Regions from separate parts of the Pseudomonas sp. DTU_2021_1001937_2_SI_NGA_ILE_001 genome, predicted to be linked through region 3. Evidence: predicted binding sites of a transcription regulator. Region 3 holds the regulator's gene; each other region holds the start of a gene.
What was found. Region 3 encodes sigma-54, which starts transcription at its own class of promoters, with help from an activator protein. Its sites were predicted from a motif close to ANTGGCATNNANNTTGCTNT; they were not measured.

Region 1: RRX38_RS08310 (flagellar basal body rod protein FlgF) is a predicted target of sigma-54. The motif match lies at 3,975-3,994, and genes of this name have one in related genera.
Region 2: RRX38_RS05770 (CmpA/NrtA family ABC transporter substrate-binding protein) is a predicted target of sigma-54. The motif match lies at 6,049-6,068, and genes of this name have one in related genera.

What each region holds. Positions count from the first base shown of each region.
Region 1 is NZ_CP135971.1:1,988,691-1,998,039, forward strand. It holds partial or broken gene RRX38_RS25020 (rod-binding protein) at 174-428, opposite strand; gene RRX38_RS08295 (flagellar basal body P-ring protein FlgI) at 439-1,548, opposite strand; gene flgH (flagellar basal body L-ring protein FlgH) at 1,562-2,275, opposite strand; gene flgG (flagellar basal-body rod protein FlgG) at 2,347-3,135, opposite strand; gene RRX38_RS08310 (flagellar basal body rod protein FlgF) at 3,182-3,922, opposite strand; gene RRX38_RS08315 (hypothetical protein) at 4,232-4,396, shown strand; gene flgE (flagellar hook protein FlgE) at 4,710-6,074, opposite strand; gene RRX38_RS08325 (flagellar hook assembly protein FlgD) at 6,103-6,795, opposite strand; gene flgC (flagellar basal body rod protein FlgC) at 6,809-7,252, opposite strand; gene flgB (flagellar basal body rod protein FlgB) at 7,256-7,666, opposite strand; gene cheR (protein-glutamate O-methyltransferase CheR) at 7,973-8,800, opposite strand; gene RRX38_RS08345 (chemotaxis protein CheV) at 8,839-9,349, opposite strand, start outside.
Region 2 is NZ_CP135971.1:1,428,056-1,437,404, reverse strand. It holds gene RRX38_RS05795 (bifunctional protein-serine/threonine kinase/phosphatase) at 1-678, opposite strand, end outside; gene RRX38_RS05790 (nitrate/nitrite transporter) at 688-1,899, opposite strand; gene RRX38_RS05785 (GlxA family transcriptional regulator) at 2,260-3,234, opposite strand; gene RRX38_RS05780 (cysteine hydrolase family protein) at 3,355-3,963, shown strand; gene RRX38_RS05775 (ANTAR domain-containing response regulator) at 4,129-4,704, opposite strand; gene RRX38_RS05770 (CmpA/NrtA family ABC transporter substrate-binding protein) at 4,718-5,929, opposite strand; gene RRX38_RS05765 (quinone-dependent dihydroorotate dehydrogenase) at 6,159-7,184, shown strand; gene rmf (ribosome modulation factor) at 7,305-7,520, opposite strand; gene rlmKL (bifunctional 23S rRNA (guanine(2069)-N(7))-methyltransferase RlmK/23S rRNA (guanine(2445)-N(2))-methyltransferase RlmL) at 8,082-9,349, shown strand, end outside.
Region 3 is NZ_CP135971.1:2,660,489-2,669,837, reverse strand. It holds gene RRX38_RS11450 (class II fumarate hydratase) at 1-1,185, shown strand, start outside; gene RRX38_RS11445 (hypothetical protein) at 1,217-1,669, shown strand; gene RRX38_RS11440 (superoxide dismutase) at 1,671-2,282, shown strand; gene RRX38_RS11435 (HPr family phosphocarrier protein) at 2,498-2,770, opposite strand; gene rapZ (RNase adapter RapZ) at 2,786-3,649, opposite strand; gene ptsN (PTS IIA-like nitrogen regulatory protein PtsN) at 3,652-4,116, opposite strand; gene hpf (ribosome hibernation-promoting factor, HPF/YfiA family) at 4,129-4,437, opposite strand; gene RRX38_RS11415 (RNA polymerase factor sigma-54) at 4,548-6,041, opposite strand; gene lptB (LPS export ABC transporter ATP-binding protein) at 6,197-6,922, opposite strand; gene lptA (lipopolysaccharide transport periplasmic protein LptA) at 6,923-7,468, opposite strand; gene lptC (LPS export ABC transporter periplasmic protein LptC) at 7,455-8,027, opposite strand; gene kdsC (3-deoxy-manno-octulosonate-8-phosphatase KdsC) at 8,054-8,593, opposite strand; gene RRX38_RS11390 (KpsF/GutQ family sugar-phosphate isomerase) at 8,593-9,349, opposite strand, start outside.

The DNA of each region.
Region 1 (9,349 bases), 670 kb from region 3:
CACAGAGGTTGCTGGTAGATACCCGTGGCCAGCGCCGGTTGAGCCGTCTTGTCCGCTGGCTGCGCGGCAGCGTCGGTGGCCGGCGTGTGCTTGACGCCCTTATCCTTGGACAACTGACGCATCAGCACGTCCTGCAGGCCGATACCGTTGCCGCGGGTCGAAAGGGTCACCGCCAGTTGCTGGTCATACATATCCTGATACTGGCGGGTGGCCGCCGTATTCATCGGGTTGTCCTTGGCCAGCACTTCGTTGGCCGAACGCATGGCCTTGAGCATCTGACTGACGAACAGCGACTCGAACTCGCGGGCCACCTTGCGCAGGTTTTCCGGGTTGTCCTTGTCGCCACCCTTCAGCGAGGCCAGGCGATTGACGTCGGTGTAGGCACCCGAATCGACAGTGGACGAGACCGGGCTCTTGGGCATATCCATCCAGGCGTCCTCAGATCACGATCAGGTCGGCCTGCAACGCGCCGGCCTGCTTCAGGGCTTCGAGAATGGCCATCAGGTCGCCGGGCGCGGCGCCCACCTGGTTCACCGCGCGGACGATCTCATCCAGGGTGGTACCGGGGCCGAACTTGAACATCGGCTTCATTTCCTGTTGCGCATTGACCTTGGAGCGCGGCACCACGACTGTCTGACCACCGGAGAGCGCGCCAGGCTGGCTGACGATCGGGTCCTCGGTGATGGTCACGGTCAGGCTGCCGTGGGTGACGGCAGCCGGCGATACCTTGACGTTCTGGCCGATGACGATGGTGCCGGTACGCGAGTTGATCACCACCTTGGCCGAAGCCTGGCCCGGATCGATCTCGATGTTTTCCAGGATCGACAGATAATCGACGCGCTGAGCCGGATCCAGCGGTGCAGTGACGCGTACCGAGCCACCATCCAGCGCCTGGGCTACGCCCGGGCCGAGCATGTCGTTGATCTTGTCGACGATGCGCTTGGCGGTGGTGAAGTCGGAGCGGTTGAGGTTCAGGGTCAGCGAGTTGCCCTGGTTGAAGCCGCTGGGTACCGCACGCTCCACCGTGGCACCGCCGGGAATACGACCGGCAGACGGAACGTTGACGGTGATCCGCGAACCATCCGCGCCGCCGGCGTCGAAACCGCCGACCACCAGGTTGCCCTGCGCCACGGCGTAGACGTTGCCGTCGATACCTTTGAGCGGGGTCATGAGCAGGCTGCCACCACGCAGGCTCTTGGAGTTACCAATGGACGAAACGGTGATGTCCACGACCTGGCCGGGCTTGGCGAACGGCGGCAGGTCGGCGTACACGGCCACCGCCGCGACGTTCTTGAGCTGCACGGTGCCGGAGCCTGCGGGCACCTTGATGCCAAACTGCGCCAGCATGTTGTTGAAGGTCTGCAGCGTGAACGGCGTCTGGGTGGTCTGGTCGCCGGTGCCATTGAGGCCCACGACCAGGCCGTAGCCGATCAGCTGGTTGGTCCGCACGCCGGAGATGCTGGCGATGTCTTTCAGACGCTCGGCCTGGACCGCGAAGGGCGCGGCGCACAACAGGACGGCGGCGATCAGTTTCTTCAAGGCGATCATGGCTATCCCGCGATCAGAAAGGGAACAACGGACTGAGGAAGAAGCGGTCGAACCAGCCTGGCTGGCTGGAGTCGGCGAAGGCTCCGGTACCCGAGTAGGTAATCCGCGCATCGGCCACACGGGTCGACGACACGGTGTTGTCCGTGGCGATATCGTCGGCACGGATCAGCCCGGCGATACGCACCAGCTCATTGCCGGTATTGAGTGTCATCCATTTCTCGCCACGTACCGACAGGATGCCGTTGGGCAGCACGTCGGCCACGGTCACGGTCACCGAACCGGTCAGGCTGTTGCTCTGCGCCGCCTTGCCATCACCCTTGGTGGTGCGGGCACCGGTGTAGCCGGCGTTGAGACTCAGGTCATTGCTGCCGATCGGGTTGTTGGTGGTCAGCCCCGAGCCGAACAGCGAAGTCAGGCCGATGCTGTTGGTGCTGTTCTTGCTGAGATCGGAACTGGCCGCCTTGCTGGCGGCCATGCGCTCGGACAGGGTGATGGTGATGATGTCACCGACCCGGAACGCCTTGCGGTCGCCGTAGAGGTTCTGCTCGAAACCGGCCTGGTAGATGGCGCCATTGTTGGCGGCCGCCGACATCGGCGTGCGCGGCAACACCGGAGCGTAGTAAGGGTCATCGGGCTTGGCGGTCGGCGCCACGCAGCCGCTCATCAGCAAAGCAGCGCACAGTGGAGCGACCAGCACGGGAAAACGCAGGACAGAAAAGCGCTTCATGACTCTTGAAACCTCGCGGTGTAGCAGGCGCCGTGTCGGCGCCTTGACGGATTGAGCAGGTGCATCAGTTCTTACAGGTTTTGTACCAGGTTCTGCATCATCTGATCGGCGGTCGAGATCACCTTGGAGTTCATCTCGTAAGCGCGCTGGGTGGTGATCATGTTCACCAGTTCCTCGACCGTGCTGACGTTGGAGTTTTCCAGGGTGTTCTGCAGCACCGGCCCCAAGCCATTGAGGCCTGGCTGGCCGACGTTCGGCGCACCGCTGGAGGCGGTCTCGACGAACAGGTTGCCGCCCATGGCCTGCAGGCCGGCCGGGTTGATGAAGTCGGCGGTCTGGATGTTGCCGATCACCTGCGGCGTTGCGGTGGCACCGGCCAGGGTCACCGATACGGTACCGTCCTGGGCCACGGTGAAGGTCTGCGCGTTCTGCGGCACGACGATGGCCGGCTCCAGGGCGAAGCCGTTGGAGGTGACGATCTGACCGTTGGAATTGAGGTGAAAGGTGCCATCACGGGTGTAGGCCAGGGTGCCGTCAGGCTGCATGATCTGGAAGAAGCCGCGACCGTTGACCGCCATGTCCAGCGGGTTTTCGGTGGTCTGCAGGCTGCCGGCGACGAAGCTCTTCTGGGTGCCGACGATGCGCACACCGGTACCGACCTGCAGGCCCGAAGGCAGCTCGCTGTCCTGGGTGGACTGTGCGCCAGGCTGACGCTTGATCTGGTACAGCAGGTCCTGGAATTCGGCACGATCACGCTTGAAGCCGGTGGTCGAGACGTTGGCCAGGTTGTTGGAAATGGTCGTCAGGTTGGTGTCTTGGGCAGACAGGCCAGTCTTGGCGACGTAGAGAGCTGGAAGCATGGAGTTTCTCCTCGGGCGCCGAATTACCGGCGCGAGCTGTCAATGGTTAGCCAATCTGCAAGACGCGAGCCATGGCCTGGTCGTCTTCTTCGGCGGTCTTCATCATTTTCACGTGCAGTTCGAACTGTCGGGACAGCGCCAGGATCGAGGTCATTTCTTCGACCGCATTGACGTTGCTGGCCTGCAGCACACCCGACTCGACGCGCACGTTGGCATCCACCTCGGCGGCCTGGCCGTTCTTGGTATGGATCAGGCCATCCGGACCTTTCTCCAGATTGTTCAGTCCCGGATTGACCAGCTTGATACGGTCGATCTGCGCCATCACCTGCGGGCTTTCGCCGAGGGAGCGGACACTGATGGTGCCGTCGGAACCGATCTCGATCTGTTGTTGCGGCGGCACGGCGATCGGACCGCCGTTGCCCATGACCGGCAAGCCGTTGGCAGCGCGCAGCATGCCCAAGGCATCGATGTTCATGCCGGCACTGCGGGTATAGGCTTCGCCGCCATCGGGAGTCTGAACGGCGATCCAGCCATCACCCTTCACCGCAATATCCAGGTCGCGACCGGTCTCGATCAGCGGCCCGCCGGAAAGATCGGTGCCTGGCCGCTCGCTCATGGCATAGGCACGCGACGGCATGACCTCACCGAACACCGGCATGGAACGCGCCTGTTCGAAGTCACGTTGAAAACCGGTGGTGGATACGTTCGCCAGGTTGTTGGCACGTACCTTCTGCGCCAGGGCGTTTTCCGAGGCCCCGCTCATCGCGACGTAAAGCAACTTGTCCACAGTCTGTCTCCTCCGACAGGCACTTGCCGCCTGTAGCTGTACTGAAACAGGCAAAGCAATTTTTGAACCAACTTTCCAAGCCCGCTGAAAATACGCCAACCCCCAGCATTCACGGGCGCTTGCGAGAAAGTGGCAATATGCCTCCACTCACGCAGCGGCGAAGTCCTGCCGCCCCGCGACAGGAATCAGCCTACGGGCCGCCAAAAAAACTGCGCGACTCGGCTTTGCCATTGCCAGAACGGTGTTTTATCGTGTTGGCATCGCAACCTTGAGGGCATCGACATGCGATTCCCCATACCCATCACCACCATGTTCAGCACTGCCCTGCTTTGCGCCGCCCTTGTCACCGAGGCTGCCCCTGCCCGCTATTACAAATGGCAAGGCGCCGACCGCGTGGTGTGCGCTCAGACCAGCCCAGGCTGGGGCTGGAAACGCCTGAACGGCTCCTATGTGAAGTCCGACTGCTCGATCTGAGCCTCCTTGAAACCAATACTGATCGATTGGATCGTTGGAGCGAGCTTGCTCGCGATGGCTGCGTCACGTTTACAACAGATGCATGGGTTTTGCCGGCCTCTTCGCGAGCAAGCTCGCTCCAACAAAAGTCAGATCAGCCCCTAACTGACCAGCATTGGCTTTAGCCGCGAAAGCCCCAGGAAATTCAGCGCACCTGCTGTGAACATGCGGTCGCTTCGCGGCTAAAGCCGCTCCTACCCGGTGAACCGAGCAGTATTGGTCCTTAAACAAAAAACCCCTGCAACAAGGCAGGGGTTTTTCGGTAGAGCCGCTATCAGGTCATCTGGATAGTGGTCTGCATGATGGTGCTCTGGGTGGAAATGGTCTTGGCGTTGGCCTGGTAGTTGCTCTGCGCCTTGATCAGGTTCACCAGCTCGGCGGTCAGATCGACGTTGGAGTCTTCCAGCGCCTGGCCGGTGATGTAACCCAGGGTGCCGCTTTGCGGCGTACCGCTCACCGGCACGCCGGAGGAGAAGGTTTCACGCCAGTTGGTACCACCCGCCGAAGCCAGGCCTTGCACGTTGGCGAAGCTGGTCAGCGACACCTGGCCAATCACCTTGGATTGGCCGTTGGTGTAGGTGGCGAACATGTTGCCGGTGGCGTCGATGCTCAGGGCGCTGATCTGGCCGGTGGCATAGCCGTTCTGGCTCTGGGTGACCAGTCCGGAAACCGAGGCGGTCTGAGTGATGCCAGTCATGTCCAGGCGAATGGACGAAGCTGCGCCAGTGGAGTCTACCGGACCAGAGGCACCGTTGGCGGCCCAGACTACGGCAGGCGTAGTGGCAGTCTGAACGCCCGGCACCCAGTTCTTGATGGAAAAAGTCCCGTCGGTATTGAACTCGACGTTAGTACCACTGGTGGGCACCCCAGTACCACTGAGGATCAGCTTGCCCGCCGCATCGAAGGTCAGCGAGACCTTGTCGTCGGTCAGCGCAGAACCGGTAGGGTTGGCTGCCGGATCGGAGATAATCCGCCCATCGATCAAGCTGTACATGTCCCAGGTGTTGACACCGGTCTTGACGAAATAGCTTTCCAGCTTGTGCGCGTTACCCTGGGAGTCATACACCGGTGTATCGTACTTGAGGTTGTAGCTCTTGGTATCGGTCGGATCGAACGTAGCGATCGAAGGCACCGCCGTCGTGGTGTTCAGGTTCGCCACGTTGGTGATGGCCGTGGTCACGCTCGGCGCCAGGTTGGAAGAATCGACACGCAGATTCGACAGCGTACCAACCACTACACTGCCGTTCTCGTCGACGTTGTAGCCCTGCAGGTTCATACCCGAGCTGTTGACGACGAAACCATCCTTGTCAGTGTGAAAGGCACCAGCACGAGTGTAGAGCTTCTCGCCGTTATTGCTCAGCTGGAAGAAACCGTTGCCGTTGATGGCCAGGTCCAGGCTATTGCCGGTACCGGTAGTCAGGTTGCCCTGCTGGAACTGCTGAGCCACCGCACCCACGACCACGCCGCTACCGCTGTTGACGTTACCGGAGGTGCCGCGAATGGATTGCGCGTACTGGTCCTGGAATTCGGTACGGGACGCCTTGAACCCCGTCGTCGCGACGTTGGCAATGTTGTTGCCGGTCACGTCCAGACTCTTGTTCGCTGCGTAGAGCCCACTCAGGCCGATATTGAATGACATTTACCACTCCTCGCCGTTTGGTCGGCTCTTACAATCCGATGGTCTGTACTTTGGACAGCGCGATACTGCTACCGCCTGCCAGATTAAGGGTCATGTCCGAACCACTGGCGGCGGTCGTCACGCTATTGACGGTGGCCGGCAGGTAGGTGGTCAGGGCAGTGCCGGTCCCACTGATCGAGGCATTGGCCTTGAACGTGTAATTACCTGCCGCCAGGGCAGCACCGTCGCTTCCCGTGCCATCCCAGGTGAAGCTCTGGGTACCTGCCGATTGAGCACCCAGGTCGATGGTATCGACCAGGTTGTTGTCGGCGTCGTAGACACTGATGGTGGTCGATGCGCTGGAAGCAGGCAGCACCACCGAACCGGTAAGCCCCTTGGCCGGATCCAGATAGACAGTACCGGTATCCACAGTGACCGAGCGCCCCACCAGCGAAGAAGCCTGCAGTGCCTGCGAAGACTTGTAGCTGGTAGCGATGGCATCCACCGACGAAGTCAGGTTCTGCATGCTTTCCAGGCTGCTGAACTGCGCCAGCTGCGAGACGAACTCGGTGTTGTCCTGGGGATCCAGCGGGTTCTGGTTCTTCATCTGGGTCACGAGCAATTGCAGGAATGCATCCTTGCCCAGTGCGCTGGTCCCGGTCTTCTGCTCGCTCTTGGCGGAGGAAGTCGGGTTCTGCAGCGAGTTGACGAAGTTTTTCGAAACGTCGTTTTCAACGGCCATGTTCTACCGCTCCTTACTGACCGAGGGTCAAGACTTTCTGCATCATCGTCTTGGCGGTGTTCATGATTTCCACGTTGGTCTGGAACGACCGGCTGGCGGAGATCATGTCGGCCATTTCCTCGACGACATTGACATTGGGGTAGTAGACGTAGCCGTTCTGGTCGGCCGATGGATGATCGGGCTCGTAGCGCGCCTCGAGATTGGAAGGATCCTCAATGATGCCCGCCACCTGCACACCCTGCCCGGCCTGTCCCTGATCCTGGAACAGCGAGCCACCGGAGATCGACTGCTGACCCTGCAGCACGGTGGCGAACACCGGGTGACGGGCACGGTAGGTCTGATCCAGGCTCGAAGACACGGTCTCGGCGTTGGCGATGTTACTGGCCGTGGTGTTCAGACGCGTGGTCTGGGCACTCATGGCGCTACCGGCAATGTTGAATACATTGGACAGTGACATGGATTACTCTCCGCGAAGGGCCGAGACCAGCCCCTTGAACTTGCTGTTGAGCAGCGTGAAGCTGGCCTGGAAACCCATGGCGTTCTCGGTGTAGTTGGCCTGTTCGACCTGAGCATCGACGGTGTTCTGGTCCAGCGACGGCTGCGACGGCGTGCGATACATCAGCACCCCCTCGTTGTCACCGCCCATGCCCTGGGCTTCGATATGACGGCTATTGGTGGTGTTCAGGGCGAACTGACCCTTGCTGGCCTTCTCGCTCTCGGCCGCCAGTACCGCAGAGAACTCCAGGTCACGTGCCTTGTAGTTCGGGGTATCGGCGTTGGAGATGTTGTTGGCCAACACCTCTGCACGTTGCGCACGATAGCTCAGGGCTTTTTCGTGGATACCAAGCGCTTTATCGAAGCTGATGCTCATGTCGGGAAACCTTTCCGGTTGACCTGATGTTCGTGCAATGGAGAAAGCAATCAGCGTGCCACTTCCTGAAACCCTTGATTTACAGGGCCTGCACCGCCACTCCACGGCAGTGATGCCAGAAAAGCGGCAAGTCTTTTCCCCTGCACACGAGGAAGGCGGCAAGACGGGTGCCGTTTTTTTGCCAGTGCCACTGCCGCCCTTGCCCGCACCCAGAAACGAAGACGGGAGCGAAACCGGCGCCTCTTTCGAGGACGGTGTCGCTCCCGCGCAAGCTTCCGGTACGACCCGGAAGCAGCCATGTCGTGATTACTTGGCCTTGTAGATGATCCCTGGACTGCACTGCACCATCTGGTAATGGTCCGGCAAGCCGTTGAGCGCCTCCGATGCCCCCAGGAACAGGTAGCCACCCGGCTTGAGCACACCATGAATGCGCAACAGGATGTCTTTCTTCACCTCGGCGGAGAAGTAGATCAGCACGTTGCGACAGAACACGATATCGAACTTGCCCAGGCTGGCGTAGCTGTCGAGCAGGTTGATCGGGCGGAACTCCACGCGATTCTTGATCGGCGCCTTGACTGCCCAGCGCCCGGGACCCTTGGTGTCGAAATAGCGCTGCAGCCGCTCGCTCGACAAACCACGACCGATGGCCAGGCTGTCGTACTCGCCGGTCTTGCAGTTGTTGAGCATGGCGCTCGACAGGTCGGTGGCCACGATCTGCACACCGGACTTGAGCTGACCCGGATTGCTGCGTTCGAACTCATCGATGGACATCGACAACGAGAACGGCTCCTGCCCCGAAGAGCAGGCAGCCGACCAGATCCGCAGACGCTGGCCGGGGCTGGCCTTGATCTGCTCGGGCAATACCTTGTTCTTGAGCACCTCGAACGGGTAGGTATCACGAAACCACAAGGTTTCGTTGGTGGTCATGGCATCGATCACCTGCTCGCGCAAACCGCCGCGAGGCTGCGACTGGATCCGCTGCACCAACTCGCCCAGGGACTTGATGCCCTGCTGTTCCATCAGCTTGTTGAGACGGCTTGAAACCAGGTACTGCTTGTTCTCGCCCAGCAGGATGCCACAGGCTTTTTCCAGAAAGACCCGGAACTGTTCAAAATCCAAATTACCCGTAGACAAGGTGCCGCCTCTCAAATCATGTGAACACCAGGGAAACCCTAGCTTTGGTCTGCTGCCTTGATCCTCGCGACCACACGGGCCGCCAGATCGTCAGGGCGGAATTTCGCCAGGAAATCGTCAGCCCCCACTTTCTTCACCATCGCCTGGTTGAACACCCCCGACAACGAGGTATGCAAGGTGATGTGCATGTTCTTCATGCGCGGATCGCTGCGGATGGCTGCCGTCAAGGTATAGCCATCCATCTCCGGCATTTCAATGTCGGAAATCATCATGAGGAATTCTTCCTCGGGATTCTTGCCCTCGGCGAGCATGCCCTGCAGGTAATCCAGCGCCTGGCGCCCGTCGTTGAGCGCGACCACTTCCACGCCCACGGTTTCCAGGCAGCGGCTGACCTGCTTGCGCGCCACGGAGGAGTCGTCGACTGTCAGCACACGCAGTGAAACCGCCTTGTGCTGGGTCGCTTCGTCGACCAGACCCGCCGACACCGATTCGGTGATGGGCGCCACCTCGGCGAGGATCTTCTCCACGTCGATGATTTCCACCAACTGG
Region 2 (9,349 bases), 1.2 Mb from region 3:
CGCGTCGACACGGATCAGCAGCGCGCTGGCGTTGTCCTGGCTGCCGGCCAGGTGCGCGGTGTTGACCAGTGCCCGGGCACAGTCGTCCAGGTCGGTCTGGTCGTTGAGGATCGAGGCGATGCCCCGGTCGCCCAGCGTCGCCCAGACACCGTCGCTGACCAGCAGCAGGTGTTCGCCTTCCTGCAGTTCGCCTTCCCGGTAATCCAGCACCACATACTGGTCCAGGCCCAGGGCACGTTTGAGCACGTGGTTCATGTCTGGCTGTTCCCAGACATGCTCCTCGCTGAGGCGCTGCAGCTGTCCGGCCTGCCAGCGGTACACCCGGCAGTCGCCGACGTGCGCCAGGGTGAAGCGCCGCCCGCGCAGCACCAGCGCACTCAACGTGGTCATCAGGCCGTTGGCCAGCAGCCAGCGATTCTGCGCCAGTAACAGCTTGTCCAGCGCCTGGGTGATGCCCCAGGTTTCCGGGGTGGCGTAGTAATCCAGAGCCAGGGCCTGGAGGGTCGATTGCGCGGCCAGGGCACCGTCGCTGCACTGGCTGACGCCATCGGCCAGGGCAAACAGATGGCCCTTGCTGGCCGCCAGCGCCGGCACCGGCGTGACCAGGCGCAGGGCGTCCTGGTTCTCGCTGCGTGGGCCGCTGGCGCTGAACTGCGCACAACTCAGTTGCAAGGTCATACCGCAGGCTTACACGCGCGCGGCGGTGACGGCCGCCGAGCCCCAGGTGGTGCGCCAGCGGCGCTTGACGTTGAGCAGGCCGAACCAGGCCAGCACCGCCAGGCCGGCGAACAGCCACAGGCCCAGCTGGTAGTCGCCGGTGTGCTGCTTGATGCTGCCCAGGCCGGCTGCGAGCAGGAAGCCGCCGATGCCGCCGGCCATGCCGATCAGCCCGGTCATCACGCCGATTTCCTTGCGAAAGCGCTGTGGCACCAACTGGAACACCGCACCGTTGCCGGCCCCCAGGCCGAGCATGGCGGTGACGAACAGTGCCAGGGCGGCCACCGAACTGGGCAGGTTGAAGCCCACTGCAGCGATACCGATGGCAGCAACCATGTACATCGCCGCCAGGGTGCGGATGCCACCGAAGCGGTCGGCCAGCGCGCCACCCAGTGGACGCATCAGGCTGCCACCGAACACGCAGGCGGCGGTGTAGTAGCCGGCGGTTACCGGGCTCAGGCCGTACTGGTCGTTGAAGTAGCCGGGCAGGGCACTGGCCAGGCCGATGAAGCCGCCGAAGGTCACGCTGTAGAAGAACATGAACCACCAGCTGTCACGGTCGCCCAGGGCCTTGAAGTAGTCGGCCATGGACTTGGCCTTGGCACGCTGCGGAGCATTGCGGGCCAGCAGGCAGAAGGCGACGAGGGTCAGCACCAGTGGGATCAGCGCCAGGCCGAACACGTTGCCCCAGCCGAAGCTGGCAGCCAGCACCGGGGCGATCAGCGCGGCCAGTACGGTGCCCGAGTTACCGGCGCCGGCGATGCCCATGGCCTTGCCCTGATGCTGTGGTGGGTACCACTGCGAGGCCAGCGGCAGGGCCACGGCGAAGGATGCACCGGCCATACCGAGAAACAGGCCGAGCAACAGCGCGTGCTCGTAGCTATGGATGCCCAACTGCCAGGCGCAGAACAGCGCGACGATGACGATGACCTGGCCGATGACGCCGGCGGTCTTCGGCGACAGCTGATCGGCGAGCATGCCCATCAGGAAACGCAGCACGGCACCGGCCAGAATCGGCGTGGCCACCATCAACCCGCGTTGCTGGGTGGTCAGTTGCAGGTCGCTGGCGATCTGTACCGCCAACGGGCCGAGCAGGTACCAGACCATGAAGCTCAGGTCGAAATACAGAAAGGCTGCAAACAGGGTCGGTTTATGCCCGGCCTTCCAGAAGCTTGTATCCATTGCACACCTCGTCATCTGCCAGAAAGAGTTCGCCGGGCATCGCCACGGCGTGGAAGTCGTCAGGAGATGAGCTCACGCGGCATTGGCGGCTCACCCGGCCCCGTCGCCGGGGCCTGAAACGCAAAAGACGCCGCATCTCGAACAGCCTTGGGGGCTGAAGAGAGGGCGACGTCTTTGTCGTGATCGGTGGGGCAACCGCCGTTGGCTACCTGTGGGCAGGCATTTGCAAGAGCTGGGCCAGTTGTTCGTGACGCTGACCCAGCCAGGCGTTGCGCCGGGCACGAAGCCGCGTAGCGCGTCGCGCTTGCGCCATTTGGGCGCACCGGCGGGCCATTGTGAAAGGTTTCGGGTCAGTCAGGCTCAGGCCGCCGGGGCGGGCGCGCCGTTGCGAAACAGCCGGCGGTAGGCCGAGGGCGAGATCTGCAGCGTCTGGAGAAAATGCTGGCGCAGCGACGCACTGCTGCCGAAGCCGCATTCATCGGCGATCTGTTCGATGGAGTGGGCGCTGCTTTCCAGGCGCTGACGGGCCAGGGCGATGCGCTCGTGGCGCAGCCAGTCGCCGAAGCTGTGCCCGGTGAGGCGCTTGAACTGCCGGGTGAAGGTGCGGCGGCTCAAGGCCAGGCGCTCGGCAACGGTATCGATGGGGTGCGACTGGTGCAAATGCGCGCGCAACCAGTCCAATAGCTCGGCCATGCGTCGGTCGGCCAGGCGGCGCGGCACCGGCTGTTCGATGAACTGCGCCTGGTTGCCTTCGCGATGGGGCGGGACCACCAGACGCCGGGCCACCTGGTTGGCGGCGTCGTGTCCATAGTGCTCACGCACGATATGCAGGCAGCAATCGATTCCGGCGGCGACGCCTGCCGAGGTCATCACGCTGGCGGATTGCACGTAGAGCACATTGGGGTCCAGTTGCACGTCCGGGAAACGGCGTTCGAAATCCGCTGCCCAGGCCCAGTGCGTGGTGGCCGAACAACCCGTCAGCAGTCCGGCCTCGGCCAGCACGTAGGCGCCCAGGCACAGGCCGACCACCCTGGCGCCGCGGGCATGCGCTTGCCGCAGGCCATCGAGCAGGGCCTGCGGCGGTGCATCCCCGCTGGTTCGCCAGCTGGGTACGATGACGATGTCCGCCCAGTCGAGGCCTTGCAGGTCATGATCGCAGGCCACGCTGAAGCCGGCGGTGGAGCGCAGCGGGCCCGGCTCTGCGGCGCACACTCGCACATCGAACCAGGGGCCTTGGTGCACGCGGTTCTCACCCAGTACCAGACAGGGCACCGAGAGGTGGAAAGGGCTGATCTGGTCGAAGGCCACCACGGCGACCTTGATGGATGAAGGCATGGGTGTTCCGATTCTGTGAGAATGGCCCGATCCTGATGAAATATGGCATTCGGGTCAATGGTGGCCTTGTCGAGGATCACCGAAACTGGACCGGTCTTCAGCAATCAGGGAATCCATGACATGGCCAATCCAAGACGCGCATTGATCGTCATCGACGTGCAGAACGAATATTTCAGCGGTGGGCTGCCCATCGAGTACCCGGACCCGCAGGTGTCGCTGGCCAACATCGGTCGGGCGATCGACACCGCCGAGGCCCATGGCATTCCGGTGGTGCTGGTGCAGCACCTCGCGGCGGCCGACTCGCCGTTGTTCGCCCGGGGTAGCGAGGGTGCGGCGCTGCACCCGGCGGTGGCTGGGCGCCGACATGCGCTGCTGGTCGAGAAAGGGCAGGCCAGCGCCTTCGTCGGCACCGGGCTGGGCGAATGGGTGCGAGAGCAGCAGATCGATACCCTGACGGTGGTCGGCTACATGACCCAGAACTGTGACGACGCGACCATCAAGCATGCCGTGACCCTGGGTCTGGGGGCGGAGCTGCTCAGCGATGCCAGCGGCTCGCCGTCCTATGCCAATCGCGCCGGTCAGGCTACGGCCGAGGAAATCCATCGCGTGGTGACCGTGACCTTGCAGGCAGCCTTCGCGGCGGTGGCCAGTACCGATGCCTGGATCGCGGCGGTGGAGGCGGGCGAGGCGCTACCACGCGACAACATCTACAGCTCGACGCGCCGTTAGGTCCTTCAGCCTGGGCGGCGTTGGTCGCCATACGGGTCGATTGGACCGTTGGAGCTTGCTCGCGATGGCCGCGTCACATGCCCGGCAGATGCAGGTAGTTTGTTGACCTGTTCGCGAGCAAGCTCCAACAAAAGCCAAAGAGCGCCTAACTGACCAGTCTTGCGCCTAGCCGAGCATCTCGCTCATGGCGATGATCTGCTCGGCCACCTGGATCAGCTTCTGCTGGCGGCTCATGGCCTGGCGGCGCATCAGGGTATAGGCCTCTTCCTCATTGCAGTGCTTCATCTTCATCAACAAGCCTTTGGCCAGTTCGATGCGCTTGCGCTCGGCCAGCTGCTGGTCTCGGGCCAACAGTTGTGCGCGCAGGGCCTGGTCGCTCTCGAAGCGGGCCATGGCGACATCGAGGATCGGCTGCAGACGCTGGGTCTGGATGCCTTCGACGATGTAGGCACTGACTCCGGAGCGGATGGCCTGGCGCATCACGCCGGGATCGTGCTCGTCAGTGAACATCACGATCGGCCTGGGCTGGTCGCGGCTGACCAGTACCACCTGTTCCATTACGTCGCGGCCCGGCGATTCGGTGTCGATGAGAATCACGTCGGGGCGCAAGGCTTCCACGCGGGCGGGCAGGTCGATGCTCAGGCCCGACTCGTCAATGACCTCGAAACCGGCCTGGCTCAGTGCCGCCTTGAGGCGGCCAACCTTCTTGGGTGTGTCGTCGATCAGCAGGATACGCAGCATGCTTGCGACCTCCTCACCGGGTGGCGATGGCAGGTGCGCCATCGCTACGTGAATGCAGGGTGAAGCTGCGTGCGTAGCCGACCGGGTCGCTGCCATCCCAGACCCGGCCATCGATCAGCTGGCTGCTGCGCAGCGTGCTGTCGGGTATCGCGATGTCCAGGGCGCGGGCCGCTTGGTCGTAGAGGTCAAGCTGATGCACGCGGCTGGCCACTGCCAGGTAGTCCGGGTCCTCGCGCAACAGGCCCCAGCGACGGAACTGGGTCATGAACCACATACCGTCGGACAGCCAGGGAAAGGTCACCTGGCCGTCGCCGAACAGGCGCAGCGCATGCGGATCCTGCCAGTGGTTGCCGAGGCCGTCGTCGTATTGGCCCAGCAGGCGCGGTTCGATGCAGTACACCGGTGTGTCGAGGTAATCGATGCCGCTGAGCAATTGTGCGGTGCTGCGGCGGTTTTCCACGCTCTGTTCGATGAAGCGGCTGGCTTCCAGTACCGCCATGGTCAGGGCGCGAGCGGTGTTGGGGTTCTGCTCGACGAACTCGCGGGTGCAGCCCAGCACCTTGCCGGGATGGTCGGGCCATATCGACTGACTGGTGGCCAGGGTAAAGCCCAGTTGCTGGTTGACCGCACTGGCCCCCCAGGGCTCGCCCACGCAGCAGCCGTCGATACGCCCGGCCTGCAGGTGCGCGACCATCAGCGGCGGCGGTACTACGACGCTGTTGACGTCCTTGAGTGGATGGATGCCCTGGCTGGCCAGCCAGTAATACAGCCACATGGCATGGTTGCCGGTGGGAAAGGTCTGCGCAAAGGTCAGCTTTGCACTGTTGTGGTGCGCGTAGCGCTCCAGTGCTGCAGGGTTGGTCACGCCCGCGCGTTGCAAGGCATGGGACAGGTGGATGCACTGGCCGTTCTGGTTCAGGCCCATGAGCACCGCCATTTCGGTACTCGCGGTGCCGCTGATGCCCAGTTGCATGGCATACACCAGGCCGTACAGGCTGTGGGCGGCCTGCAGCTGACCGCTGATCAGTCGGTCGCGCAGGTTGGCCCAGGAGCTTTGGCGCCGGAGGTTCAAGGTCAGGCCGTAGGGCTGGGCGAATCCCTGAGTGGCGGCCACCACCAGGGACGCGCAGTCGGTCAGGGGCATGAAGCCGATGTCGATGCTGTTCATTTCCGGGGCATCGCTGCCCGCCACCCAGTCCAGGGCATTGCTTGCTCGAAGGGTCATAAGCCTTGCCTGTCCACACATTCAAAAAAAACGTCGTCAGGCTTCATTGCAGGCAATGAACCCTGACGACGCCATTGTCGATCTCGCACCGGCGCCTTTGCCGGAGCTATTGAAGAGATTTAGCAAGGCCTGTGCCAGTGCTCCAGACGCAGTCATGGCTCGCCTAGCGAGGGTAGCGGCGTCTATAATCGCCGGCTGACTCCAGCCGCCTAACGAGCCTTGCCCGCCCATGTACAACCTGGCCCGCCAGCTACTCTTCAAACTCTCCCCGGAAACGTCCCATGACCTGTCGCTGGACCTGATCGGCGCCGGTGGCCGTCTGGGCCTCAACGGCTTGCTGTGCCGCGCGCCGATGCAGCTGCCGGTGACCGTGATGGGCCTGCGCTTCCCCAACCCGGTGGGGCTGGCAGCGGGCCTGGACAAGAACGGTGCGGCCATCGACGGCTTCGCGCAGCTTGGCTTCGGTTTCGTCGAGATCGGTACCGTGACGCCACGCCCGCAGCCGGGCAACCCCAAGCCCCGGCTGTTCCGCCTGCCCGAGGCCGAAGGCATCATCAACCGCATGGGCTTCAACAACCTGGGCGTGGATCACCTGCTGCAGCGGGTCAAGGCGGCCAAGTACCGTGGCGTGCTGGGCATCAATATCGGCAAGAATTTCGATACGCCGGTCGAGCGTGCGGTAGATGACTACCTGATCTGCCTGGACAAGGTCTACGACCATGCCAGCTATGTGACCGTGAACGTCAGCTCGCCGAATACCCCGGGCCTGCGCAGCCTGCAGTTCGGCGACTCGCTCAAGCAGCTGCTTGAAGCCCTGCGCTTGCGCCAGGAGGCGCTGACCCAGCAGTACGGCAAGCGGGTACCCCTGGCGATCAAGATCGCGCCGGACATGACCGACGAAGAAACCGTGCTGGTGGCCAGCGCGCTGCTGGAAACCGGCATGGACGCGGTCATCGCCACCAATACCACCCTCAGCCGCGAAGGTGTCGAAGGCCTGGCGCATGCCAACGAGGCGGGCGGCCTGTCCGGTGCGCCGGTGCGTGAGAAGAGCACCCACACGGTGAAGGTTCTGGCGGGTGAACTGGCCGGGCGCCTGCCGATCATCGCTGCAGGTGGTATCACCGAGGGGCGGCATGCTGCCGAGAAGATCCAGGCGGGCGCGAGCCTGGTGCAGGTCTATTCGGGATTCATCTACAAAGGTCCGGCGCTGATCCGCGAGTCGGTGGACGCGATCGCCGCGCTGCCGCGCTCCTGACGCCAGCAAAAAGGGGCTCCTGAAAAGGAGCCCCTGGGCCTGTGGCCTGCCGCCTGGTTGGGCGGTGATCAAGTAGTAATGAAGTCAAACAAAAATGTGATGGACTGGTCGGAAGCTACCTCAGCCGACCGCGTGAAGTTCGTTGAGTCTGTGGATGCCCGCAGTGCCGGTCATGCCATCCCAGTGGTCGCCGCGGCCCTCCCGCCAGCCATTGATCCAGGCTTGACGTACCGACGGCAGGGTAAATGGGCAAAGCTCGCGGGACTTGCCATTAACACCGTACTGATAGCCGCGCAAAAATGCTCTTTCCAACGGATCACGCTTGAGTCTTCTCATAGGGTGTTGCCCTCGTTTGTTGACTGTAATGTCCATGGACCTCATGTCGAGGTCAGGCAGAAATCTTCTGCCTTGTCTGCCCGCTGCCGGCGTCACGGGCGAGGTGCCGCCACCGTTGCGGTGACGACCTGAGACGATTTCTAACCAAAGCGCGAATGGCTGTGAATGATCGATTTGTCATAAGCACGTCACATTTAGAACTGACCAGCCATAAGAAACACTGTGTTTCATCACTGAATCAGTCAATAATCCTGCGCCCCCAAGGAGTTGCGTTTCTCCGGCGCCGAAACGGCGGAGGTCGGTGATGGCTGAATGCTTTTAGTTGTTATTCGACGAAGGGTCGCAACAGGATGTGTCTTGTCGCTCGTTCGCAGCGTTATGGCGCAAGGCTATCCGTAAAGTGCAACAATCCATGAAACGACTGTCGCCGTGATGCAACATTTTCACGCGATGGACCGGCACAATGTGTGTGCCATGCAGGTGCTGACTGAACAGCACCTGTCTTGAATCAGGTCGGGCGATGCGTTGCCCGCCACAGACGGCCCAGGCCCTGGAATCTACATGTCGGATCGCTACGAACTTTATCTCACCTGCCCCAAGGGCCTGGAAGGACTGCTGGCCGAGGAGGCTACCGGGCTGGGCCTGGAAGACACCCGGGAACACACCAGCGCCATTCGTGGCCAGGCCGACATGGAGACCGCCTACCGGCTGTGCCTGTGGTCGCGGCTCGCCAACCGGGTGCTGCTGGTGCTCAAACGCTTCCCGATGAGCAATGCCGACGACCTCTACCAGGGTGTGCTGGACGTCGATTGGCAGGACCACCTGGAGCCTGATGGCAGCATTGCCGTGGAGTTCAGCGGCCATGGTTCGGGGATCGACAACAGCCACTTCGGTGCCCTGAAGGTCAAGGACGCCATCGTCGACAAGCTGCGCACTGCCGACGGTCTGCGCCCCTCGGTGGACAAGATCAACCCGGACCTGCGCGTACACCTGCGTCTTGACCGTGGTCAGGCAATCCTCTCGCTGGATCTTTCCGGGCACAGCCTGCACCAGCGCGGTTACCGCCTGCAGCAAGGTGCGGCGCCGCTCAAGGAGAACCTCGCCGCCGCCGTGCTGATCCGTGCCGGCTGGCCGCGCATCGCCGCCGAAGGCGGCGCACTGGCCGACCCGATGTGCGGGGTCGGCACCTTCCTGGTCGAAGCGGGGATGATCGCCGCCGATATCGCCCCGAACCTCAAGCGCGAGCGCTGGGGGTTCTCGGCCTGGCTGGGGCATGTGCCGGCGTTGTGGCGCAAGCTGCACGACGAAGCCCTGGCGCGCGCCGAGGCCGGCCTGGCCAGGCCGCCGCTGTGGATTCGCGGCTACGAGGCCGATCCGCGGCTGATCCAGCCGGGGCGCAACAACATCGAACGCGCCGGGCTGAGTGACTGGATCAAGATCTACCAGGGCGAGGTCGGCACCTTCGAGCCACGCACCGACCAGAACCAGAAGGGCCTGGTGATCTGCAACCCGCCGTACGGCGAGCGCCTGGGCGACGAAGCCAGCCTGTTGTACCTCTACCAGAACCTCGGCGAGCGGCTGCGCCAGGCCTGCTTCGGCTGGGAGGCGGCGGTGTTCACTGGCGCTCCGGACCTGGGCAAGCGCATGGGCATTCGCAGCCACAAGCAATATGCGTTCTGGAACGGCGCCTTGCCCTGCAAGCTGCTATTGCTCAAGGTACAGCCCGACCAGTTCGTCACGGGCGAGCGGCGCCAGGGCGACCATCGACAGGCCGAGCCCGGTGCAGACCACGAGCCTCGCCAGCCGGCGACGGCCGCTGCGCCCGTGGA
Region 3 (9,349 bases):
ATCAGTGCCGGGCAGAGCCGTGCCATCGTCCAGGCCGTCGAGCAACTGCTGGCCGAGGACTTCATGGTGCATTTCCCGGTGGATATCTTCCAGACTGGCTCCGGCACCAGCTCCAACATGAACGCCAACGAGGTGATCGCCACCCTGGCCACACGCATCCTGGGCGAGACGGTCAACCCCAACGACCATGTCAACTGCGGCCAGAGCAGCAACGACATCATCCCTACCACCATCCATGTCAGTGCCGCCTTGGCCTTGCATGAGCACCTGCTGCCGGCACTGGAGCACCTGGTCAAGGTCACTGCCGACAAGGCCGTACAGGTGCATCCGTTCGTCAAGACCGGCCGCACCCACCTGATGGACGCCATGCCGGTGCGCATGAGCCAGGTGCTCGACGGCTGGGCCAGCCAGCTGCGCGCCAACATCGTCAACCTGCAGGCGCTGCAGCCGAGCCTGCAGTCCCTGGCCCAGGGTGGCACCGCCGTCGGCACCGGCATCAACGCCCACCCCGAATTCGCCCAGCGCTTCAATGCTCACCTGAGTGCCCTGAGCGGAGTGACCTTCACCCCTGGCCAGAACCTGTTTGCGCTGATCGGTTCGCAGGACACCGCCGTGGCCGTCTCCGGTCAGCTCAAGGCCACTGCGGTCTCGCTGATGAAGATCGCCAACGACCTGCGCTGGATGAACTCCGGCCCCTTGGCCGGGCTTGGTGAGATCGAACTCGAAGCCTTGCAGCCCGGGTCGTCGATCATGCCGGGCAAGGTCAACCCGGTGATCCCCGAGGCCACCGCCATGGTCGCCGCCCAAGTGATCGGCAACGACGCGGCGATCACGGTGGCCGGGCAGTCGGGCAACTTCGAGCTGAACGTGATGTTGCCGATCATCGCCGACAACCTGATGCGCAGTATCGAGCTGCTGGCCAACGCCAGCCGCCTGCTGGCCGACAAGGCCATCGCCAGCTTCAAGGTCAACCAGGCCAAGCTCCAGGAGGCGCTGTCGCGCAACCCGATCCTGGTCACCGCACTCAACCCGATCATCGGTTACCAGAAGGCCGCCGAGATCGCCAAGAAGGCCTACCAGCAGGGCCGCCCCATTATCGATGTGGCCCTGGAACACACCGACCTGCAACGCAGCCAGCTGGAGACGTTGCTCAACCCCGAAAAACTCACCGCCGGCGGGATCTGAGCGAGTCGCGCCCGGCGTTCTGGAGGTGATCATGCAGCATTGGAAACGCACCATCGAACAGGCCAATCGCTGTTTCAACCTCGGCGACTGGGTCGAGGCTCGTGAGTTGTACCTTCAGGCCCTGGCGCTCGCCCAGGTGCTGTTCGAGCGCTGGGCGGACGCGGACGAAGCCGTGGCCGCCTGCGTCATTTCCCATCACAACCTGGCCGACCTGCACCTGAGCCTGGGGCAGCCGGAGGAGAGCGCCGAATACCTCTGCGCTATCCATCAGCGGCTGCTGCAGGCCGTTCAGAACCCACGGCTGCCCGAAGCCCTGCGCCAGGCGGCCTTGCGCCACAGCAACCACACCTATGCCGAGCTGCTGAATTTCATCAGCGAACACGGTGAGTACCCGCGCACCCAGCGCCTGCTGAGCGGCGTGGGTGAGCGTGAGCCTGGCGTGCGCCGGCATTCGCCGATCGGCCAATACCAAGGAGTCCACTGATATGCCCTATACCTTGCCTGCACTGCCCTACGCCTACGAGGCGCTGGAGCCGCACGTCGACACGCAAACCATGCAGATCCACCACACCAAGCACCACCAGACCTACATCGATAACATCAACAAGGCCATCGCCGGCACCGAGTACGAGTCGCTGCCGGTCGAAGAGCTGGTGGCCAGGGTCAACAGCCTGCCGGAAAACCTGCGCCCGGTGGTCATCAACCACGGCGGCGGGCACGCCAACCACTCGCTGTTCTGGACCGTGATGAAGCCCCAGGGCGGTGGCCAGCCAAGCGGTGTGCTGGCCCAGGCCATCGATACGCAACTGGGCGGCTTCGAAGCCTTCAAGAGTGCGTTCACCGACGCGGCGGTCAAGCGCTTCGGCAGCGGCTGGGCCTGGCTGAGCGTTACCCCAGAGAAAAAACTGGTGGTCGAGCACAGCGCGAACCAGGACAGCCCGCTGATGCACGGCAACACGCCGATCCTGGGCCTGGATGTCTGGGAGCACGCCTACTACCTGAAGTACCAGAACCGCCGCGCCGAATACATCGGTGCCTTCTACAACGTCATCAATTGGGATGAAGTGGCGCGCCGCTACCAGGCAGCGCTGGGCTGATGCTCGTGGTGGAAAAAGCCGCGCAGGGTAGAGGTTCAAGTACTGCGGGCGTGCGTCTCAAGCGCTTGCGCCGGGTTCTGGGCAGCCTGTTGTTGTTTGGCGGAGTTGTCCTGCTGGTGGCCCACGCGGTCACATGGCTGGGTGCCTAGACGCCCAGGCGATCACGAAAAAGGGGATACCGTGTGGCATCCCCTTTTTTGTGCTCGCTGGCGTGGTCACTCGCCTTCATCGAACTTGTTGTTGATCAGCTCGACCAGGCCATCGAGAGCCTGCTCGTCCTGTTCGCCTTCGGCGAACAGGTGGATGTCGGTGCCCTTGCCAGCGGCCAGCATCATGACGGCCATGATGCTCTTGCCGTCCACCAGGCTCTCCGGCGAGCGGCCGACCTTGATCTGGCAGGGGAACTTGCCGGCCACGCCGACGAACTTGGCAGCGGCCCGGGCGTGCAGGCCCAGTTTGTTGATGATGGTGATTTGACGAACGGGCATCGCAGTGAAAGTCCTTCAGCTGAGGTCGCGGTGACGGACCTGAACGTTCTTGAGTGTTTGTTGCAGGATCTGGCCCAGGCGTTCGGTCAGGTAGACCGAGCGGTGGTGCCCGCCGGTGCAGCCAATGGCAATGGTGACATAGGAACGGTTGCTGGCCGCGAAGCGCGGCAGCCATTTGTTCAGATAGGCGAAGATGTCCTGGAACATCTCTTCTACGTCTGGCTGCGCTGCCAGGTACTCGGCCACCACCGGGTCCAGACCGGAATGCTCGCGCAGCTCCGGCTTCCAGTAAGGGTTGGGCAGACATCGCACGTCGAACACCAGATCGGCATCCACCGGCATGCCGCGCTTGAAGCCGAAGGATTCGATGAGAAACGCGGTGCCGGGTTCCGGCTTGTTCAGCAGGCGCAACTTGATGGTGTCGCGCAGCTGGTAAAGGTTCAGGTGCGTGGTGTTGATCTTCAGGTCGGCCAGGTCGACGATCGGGCCGAGCAGCAGGCTCTCGTCGTGGATGGCTTCGGCCAGGGAGCGCTGCGAGCTGCTCAACGGATGGCGGCGACGGGTTTCCGAAAAACGCTTGAGCAGGGTGGCATCATCGGCGTCCAGGTAGAGCACGTCGCACTGGATATGTCGGGCGCGGAGTTCTTCCAGGATCTGCGGAAAGCGGCTCAGATGGCTGGGCATGTTGCGCGCGTCGATCGAGACCGCCAGCAGCGGCTCGGTCTGTTCGGTGTTGAGCAGTGCGCGTTCCGCCAGCTCGGGCAGCAGGCCCGCTGGCAGATTGTCGACGCAGTAGAAACCGTTGTCTTCCAGCATGTCGAGCGCAGTGCTCTTGCCGGAACCGGAACGACCACTGACGACGATCATGCGCGGGCTCATGGTCAATGGCCCTTGAGTTCTTTCAGCACTGCCTGGTACAGCGCATCGCTGCTTGGCGCGGCGCGCAGCTGCCGGCGGACCTCGTCGCGGTCGAGCATGCTGGCGATCTGGCGCAGCAGTTCGAGGTGCTCGTTGGTGGCAGCCTCGGGGACCAGCAGCACGAACAGCAGGTCGACGGGCGCGCCGTCGATGGCGTCGAAGTCGACCGGGGTTTCCAGGTGCAGCACCGCACTGACCGGCGATGAGCAGTTGGCGAGGCGGCAGTGGGGAATGGCAATGCCATTGCCAAAGCCCGTGGAGCCGAGCTTTTCACGGGCCACGAGGCTTTCGAATACGGTATTGGCTTCGAGTTGCGGTACTTCACGGCCGATCAGGTTGGCAATCTGTTCGAGTACGCGCTTCTTGCTGCCGCCCGGCACGTTCACCAGGGAACGGCCGGGGGTCAGGATATCTTCAAGTCGGATCATGGGTCGGGTGTGTTAGCGAGCGGTCGCACCCTTGAGGATGCTTTGCTGCTTTTCCTTGTGCTTGAGCAATTGTCTGTCGAGCTTGTCGGTGAGCAGGTCGATGGCCGCATACATGTCGTCATGTTCGGCGTTGGCCACCACTTCACCACCAGGGATATGCATCGTGGCTTCGATTTTCTGTTTCAGCTTCTCGACCGTCATGGTGACCTGGACATTGGTGATCTTGTCGTAATGTCCTTCGAGTTTCTTGAGTTTGAGCTCCACATATTCGCGCAGGGGCTTGGTCACTTCCAGTTGGTGTCCACTGATGTTGACTTGCATACTGCTCTCTCCTTTGCCTGTGCATAAGAGGCAGGCCGTGCCTGCCACTGGAACGCTTTGGCCGGGTTCGGCTGCGATCGAGCTCGGGATCGCCGCCTGAACCCCATCGGTCACATCAGCCGCTTGCGCTCGCTGGAGGGTGCAATGCCCAGCGATTCGCGGTACTTGGCGACGGTGCGACGGGCGACTTGAATGCCTTGTGCCTCCAGTAAACCAGCGATCTTGCTGTCACTCAATGGCTTTTTCTGATTTTCCGCGGCCACCAGTTTCTTGATGATGGCGCGGATCGCCGTGGACGAGCATTCGCCGCCTTCGGAGGTGCTGACGTGGCTGGAGAAGAAGTATTTCAACTCGTATATGCCGCGTGGCGTATGCATGAACTTCTGCGTGGTGACCCGGGAAATGGTCGATTCGTGCATGCCTACCGCTTCGGCGATGTCGTGCAGGACCAGCGGTTTCATGGCTTCGTCGCCGTACTCCAGGAAGCCGCGCTGGTGCTCGACGATCTGCGTGGCGACCTTCATCAGCGTTTCGTTGCGGCTCTGCAGGCTCTTGATGAACCAGCGCGCTTCCTGCAACTGGTTGCGCATGAAGGTGTTGTCGGCGCTGGTGTCGGCGCGGCGTACGAAACCGGCGTACTGCGGGTTGACGCGCAGGCGTGGCACCGCCTCCTGGTTCAGCTCCACCAGCCAGCGGTCGCTGTCCTTGCGCACGATCACGTCAGGCACCACGTACTCCGGCTCGCTGGACTCGATCTGCGAACCAGGGCGGGGGTTGAGGCTCTGCACCAGTTCGATGACCTGGCGCAGTTCGTCTTCCTTGAGCTTCATGCGCCGCATCAGCTGCGAATAGTCGCGACCGCCGAGCAGGTCGATGAAGTCGCTGACCAGGCGCTGGGCTTCGCTCAGCCAAGGGGTCTTGGCGGGCAGCTGGCGCAGTTGCAGCAACAGGCATTCGCCGAGGGTGCGCGCCCCCACCCCGGCCGGTTCGAACTGCTGGATGCGATGCAGCACGGCCTCGATCTCATCGAGCTCGATATCCAGCTCCGGGTCGAAGGCTTCCAGCAGTTCGTCGAGGGATTCTTCCAGGTAGCCCTGGTCGTTGATGCAGTCGATGAGGGTGACGGCGATCAGGCGATCGGTGTCGGACATCGGTGCGACGTTGAGCTGCCAGAGCAGATGGCTTTGCAGGCTCTCGCCGACCGAGGTGCGGGTGGTGAAGTCCCAGTCATCGTCGTCGCTGCTGGGCAGGCTGCTGGCACTGGTCTGGTAGATGTCTTCCCAGGCGGTGTCGACCGGCAGCTCATTGGGGATGCGCTCGTTCCAGTCGCCTTCCTCGAGGTTGTCCACCGTGGTGGCGGTTTCCTGGAAGGTCGGTTCCTGTGGCTCGCTGGTCACCTTGTTCTCGACGTTGTCCGCCATGGGGTCGGAATTGTCGAAGTCGTCGCCTTCTTCCTGGCGTTCCAGCATCGGGTTGGATTCCAGCGCTTCCTGGATCTCTTGTTGCAGATCCAGGGTCGAGAGCTGAAGCAAGCGGATGGCCTGTTGCAGCTGCGGCGTCATCGTCAGCTGCTGGCCCATTCTCAAGACTAGCGATGGTTTCATGGCAGTTGCTCAACACCTTCATTCGCCGGCGCCGGAGAGCGCCATCCACTACAGGGCGCCTGGGCGCCGCCTTATAAGCAAATTATATGCCTGAAGCCCGAGTGCTTGCCTAGAGCGTCATGACAAATAATCTGTTGTCAACAGCCTGAGCGCTGTCAGAGGCGGAATTCGTGGCCCAGGTAAACCTCTTTCACCAGCTGGTTGGCCAGGATGGTCTCGGCATCGCCTTCGGCGATCAGCTGGCCGTCGTTGACGATGTAGGCGGTTTCGCAGATGTCCAGGGTCTCACGCACGTTGTGGTCGGTGATCAGGACACCGATGCCCTTGGCCTTGAGGTGATGGATGATCTGCTTGATGTCGCCGACCGAAATCGGGTCTACACCGGCGAAGGGTTCGTCGAGCAGGATGAACTTCGGCGAGGTGGCCAGGGCGCGGGCGATCTCCACGCGGCGGCGTTCACCACCGGACAGGCTCATGCCGAGGCTGTCGCGGATGTGGGTGATGTGGAATTCCTGCAGGAGGCTTTCCAGTTCCTTGCGGCGGGCGGCGGCATCGAGTTCCTTGCGGGTCTCGAGGATCGCCATGATGTTGTCGGCCACGCTCAGCTTGCGGAAGATCGAGGCTTCCTGTGGCAGATAGCCGATGCCGGCACGGGCGCGGCCGTGCATGGGCTGGTGACTGACGTCCAGGTCGTCGATCAGTACGCGGCCCTGGTCGGCCTGGACCAGGCCGACAATCATGTAGAAGCAGGTCGTCTTGCCGGCGCCATTGGGGCCCAGCAGGCCGACGATCTGACCGCTGTCGATGGACAGGCTGACATCGCGTACGACCTGGCGGCTCTTGTAGCTCTTGGCCAGGTGCTGGGCTTTAAGCGTCGCCATTTACTGCGCCTTCTGCTGCTGTTCGGTTTTCTTTTTCGGCTGGATGACCATGTCGATGCGCGGACGTGGCGCGGTGACCTGGTTGCCTGTGGCGCGGCCGGCACTGACGACCTGGCGCACGGTGTCGTAGACGATCTTCTCGCCTTCGGAGGTGTTGCCGTCGTTGATGACCTTGGCCTTGTCGATCAGCACGATGCGATCCTGCGCCGCGTAGTACTGGATGGTGACGGCATAGGCCTGGACGATGGGCTTGTCCACCGCGGGCTTCTGCTCGTAATAGGCCAGGTTGCCCACCGAAGTGAACACGTCGACTTCGCCCTGGGCATTGCGGGTGATGGTCACGGTGTTGCCGGTGATCTTCATCGAGCCCTGGGTGATGATTACGTTGCCTTTATAGGTGGCGATGCCTTTTTTGTCGTCCAGCTGCGCGTCGTCGGACTGGATGTGGATCGGCTGATCACGGTCGGTCGGCAGGGACCAGGCGCTCGCGCTTCCCAGTGCTGCGCCCAGGCCGAGCAATAAAGGGAGGGTTTTAACGAGCGTCATACTGTCCTCTTACTTTGGACAACAGGTCCATCCTGCCGTCTTTCAAATAGGCTTTCATCCCGACCGCCGTGCTGACACCGCCGGCGGCGTCGATTTTAACGGCTTGCTCGGTCTGCGCATATTGCTTCTGTGGGAATACAGTCATCCGACTGCTGGTGATGATGGTCGCGCGTTGCTTTTCATCGGTGCGCGCCACGCGAACGTTGTCGATCAGCTCCACCTGGTCCCCGGAGGGCGAGACCTCGGCACGGGTACTCTGCACATGCCAGGGGTAGAGCGTGCCACGGTACATCTGCAGGTCCGGGGTGGTCACCAGGGACACCTCGGTGGCCTTCAGGTGCTCGACCTTGTCGGCGGTCATCTCGTACTGGACCTTGCCGTCGGGCAGGTACTGCACGCTGCGCGCATTGATGACGTAATAGTCGATGGCCGTGTCGTCGGCCACTTGTGCCGGCTGGTCCATGAAACTTTCCGGGCTGACGTTCCAGTAGCCGGCTGCAGCCAGCAGCAGGGCGAGAGCGCCGAGAACCAGGTAAGTGCGGATCTTTTTGCTGAGCATATGCGGCTTCTATAAAAAGACGGTTTCTACAGATAAGCGGCCAGGGCGGCATCCAGCTTGCCCTGGGCAGCGAGAATCAGTTCGCAGAACTCGCGTGCGGCACCTTCGCCACCGCGAGCCTGGGTCACGCCATGGGCGTGCTGGCGAACGAAGGGCGCGGCATTGGCCACGGCCATCCCCAAACCGACGCGGCGGATCACCGGCAAGTCTGGCAGATCGTCACCCAGGTAGGCGACTTCTTCGTAGGTCAGGTTCAGTTCGCCAAGCAGCTGGTCGAGTACCACCAGTTTGTCTTCGCGGCCCTGGTACAGGTGCGCGATGCCGAGATTCTTCGCTCGGCGCTCGACCACCGGTGTCTTGCGTCCGCTAATGATAGCCGTTGTGACACCCGAAGCGATGAGCATCTTGATGCCCTGGCCGTCGAGGGTGTTGAAGGTCTTGAATTCGCTGCCGTCTTCCAAGAAGTACAGACGGCCGTCGGTCAGTACTCCATCGACGTCGAAGACTGCCAGGCGGATGCGTTGGCCGCGTTGCTGCAATTGTTCGTTCACTGCGTGATTCTCCATTACATCACCCCGGCTCTGACCAGGTCCTGCAGGTTGAAGGCGCCCACCGGGCGATCTTCCTGGTCGACGACGATCAGTGCGTTGATCTTGTGATCTTCCATGATCTTCAGCGCCTCGGCGGCGAGCATCTCGGCGCGCACCGTCTTGCCGTGCACGGTCATCACCTGGTCGATGCTGGCCTGGCGGATGTCCAGGGCGCGGTCCAGGGTGCGGCGCAGGTCGCCGTCGGTAAATATTCCGGCCAGGCGGCCGTCGGGTTCGACGATGGCGGTCATGCCCAGGCCCTTGCGGGTCATTTCCAGCAGGGCGTCGCGCAGCGAGGTGCCGCGCGGGACGCTGGGCAGGGTGTCACCGCTGTGCATGACGTGTTCGACCTTGAGCAGCAGGCGCCGCCCCAGCGCACCGCCGGGGTGCGAGAAAGCGAAATCCTCGGCGGTGAAGCCACGCGCTTCGAGCAGTGCGACAGCCAGTGCGTCGCCCATCACCAGGGCGGCGGTGGTCGAGGAGGTCGGTGCCAGGTTCAGCGGGCAGGCTTCCTGTTCGACGCGCGCATTGAGGTTGACGTCGGCGGCCTTGGCCAGGGTCGACTCCGGATTGCCGGTCAGGCTGATCATGCGGATGCCCAGGCGCTTGATCAGCGGCAGCAGGGTGACGATCTCGCTGGTGGTTCCAGAATTGGACAGGGCCAGAATGATATCGTCACGCGTGATCATCCCCATGTCGCCATGGCTGGCTTCGGCAGGGTGGACGAAGAAC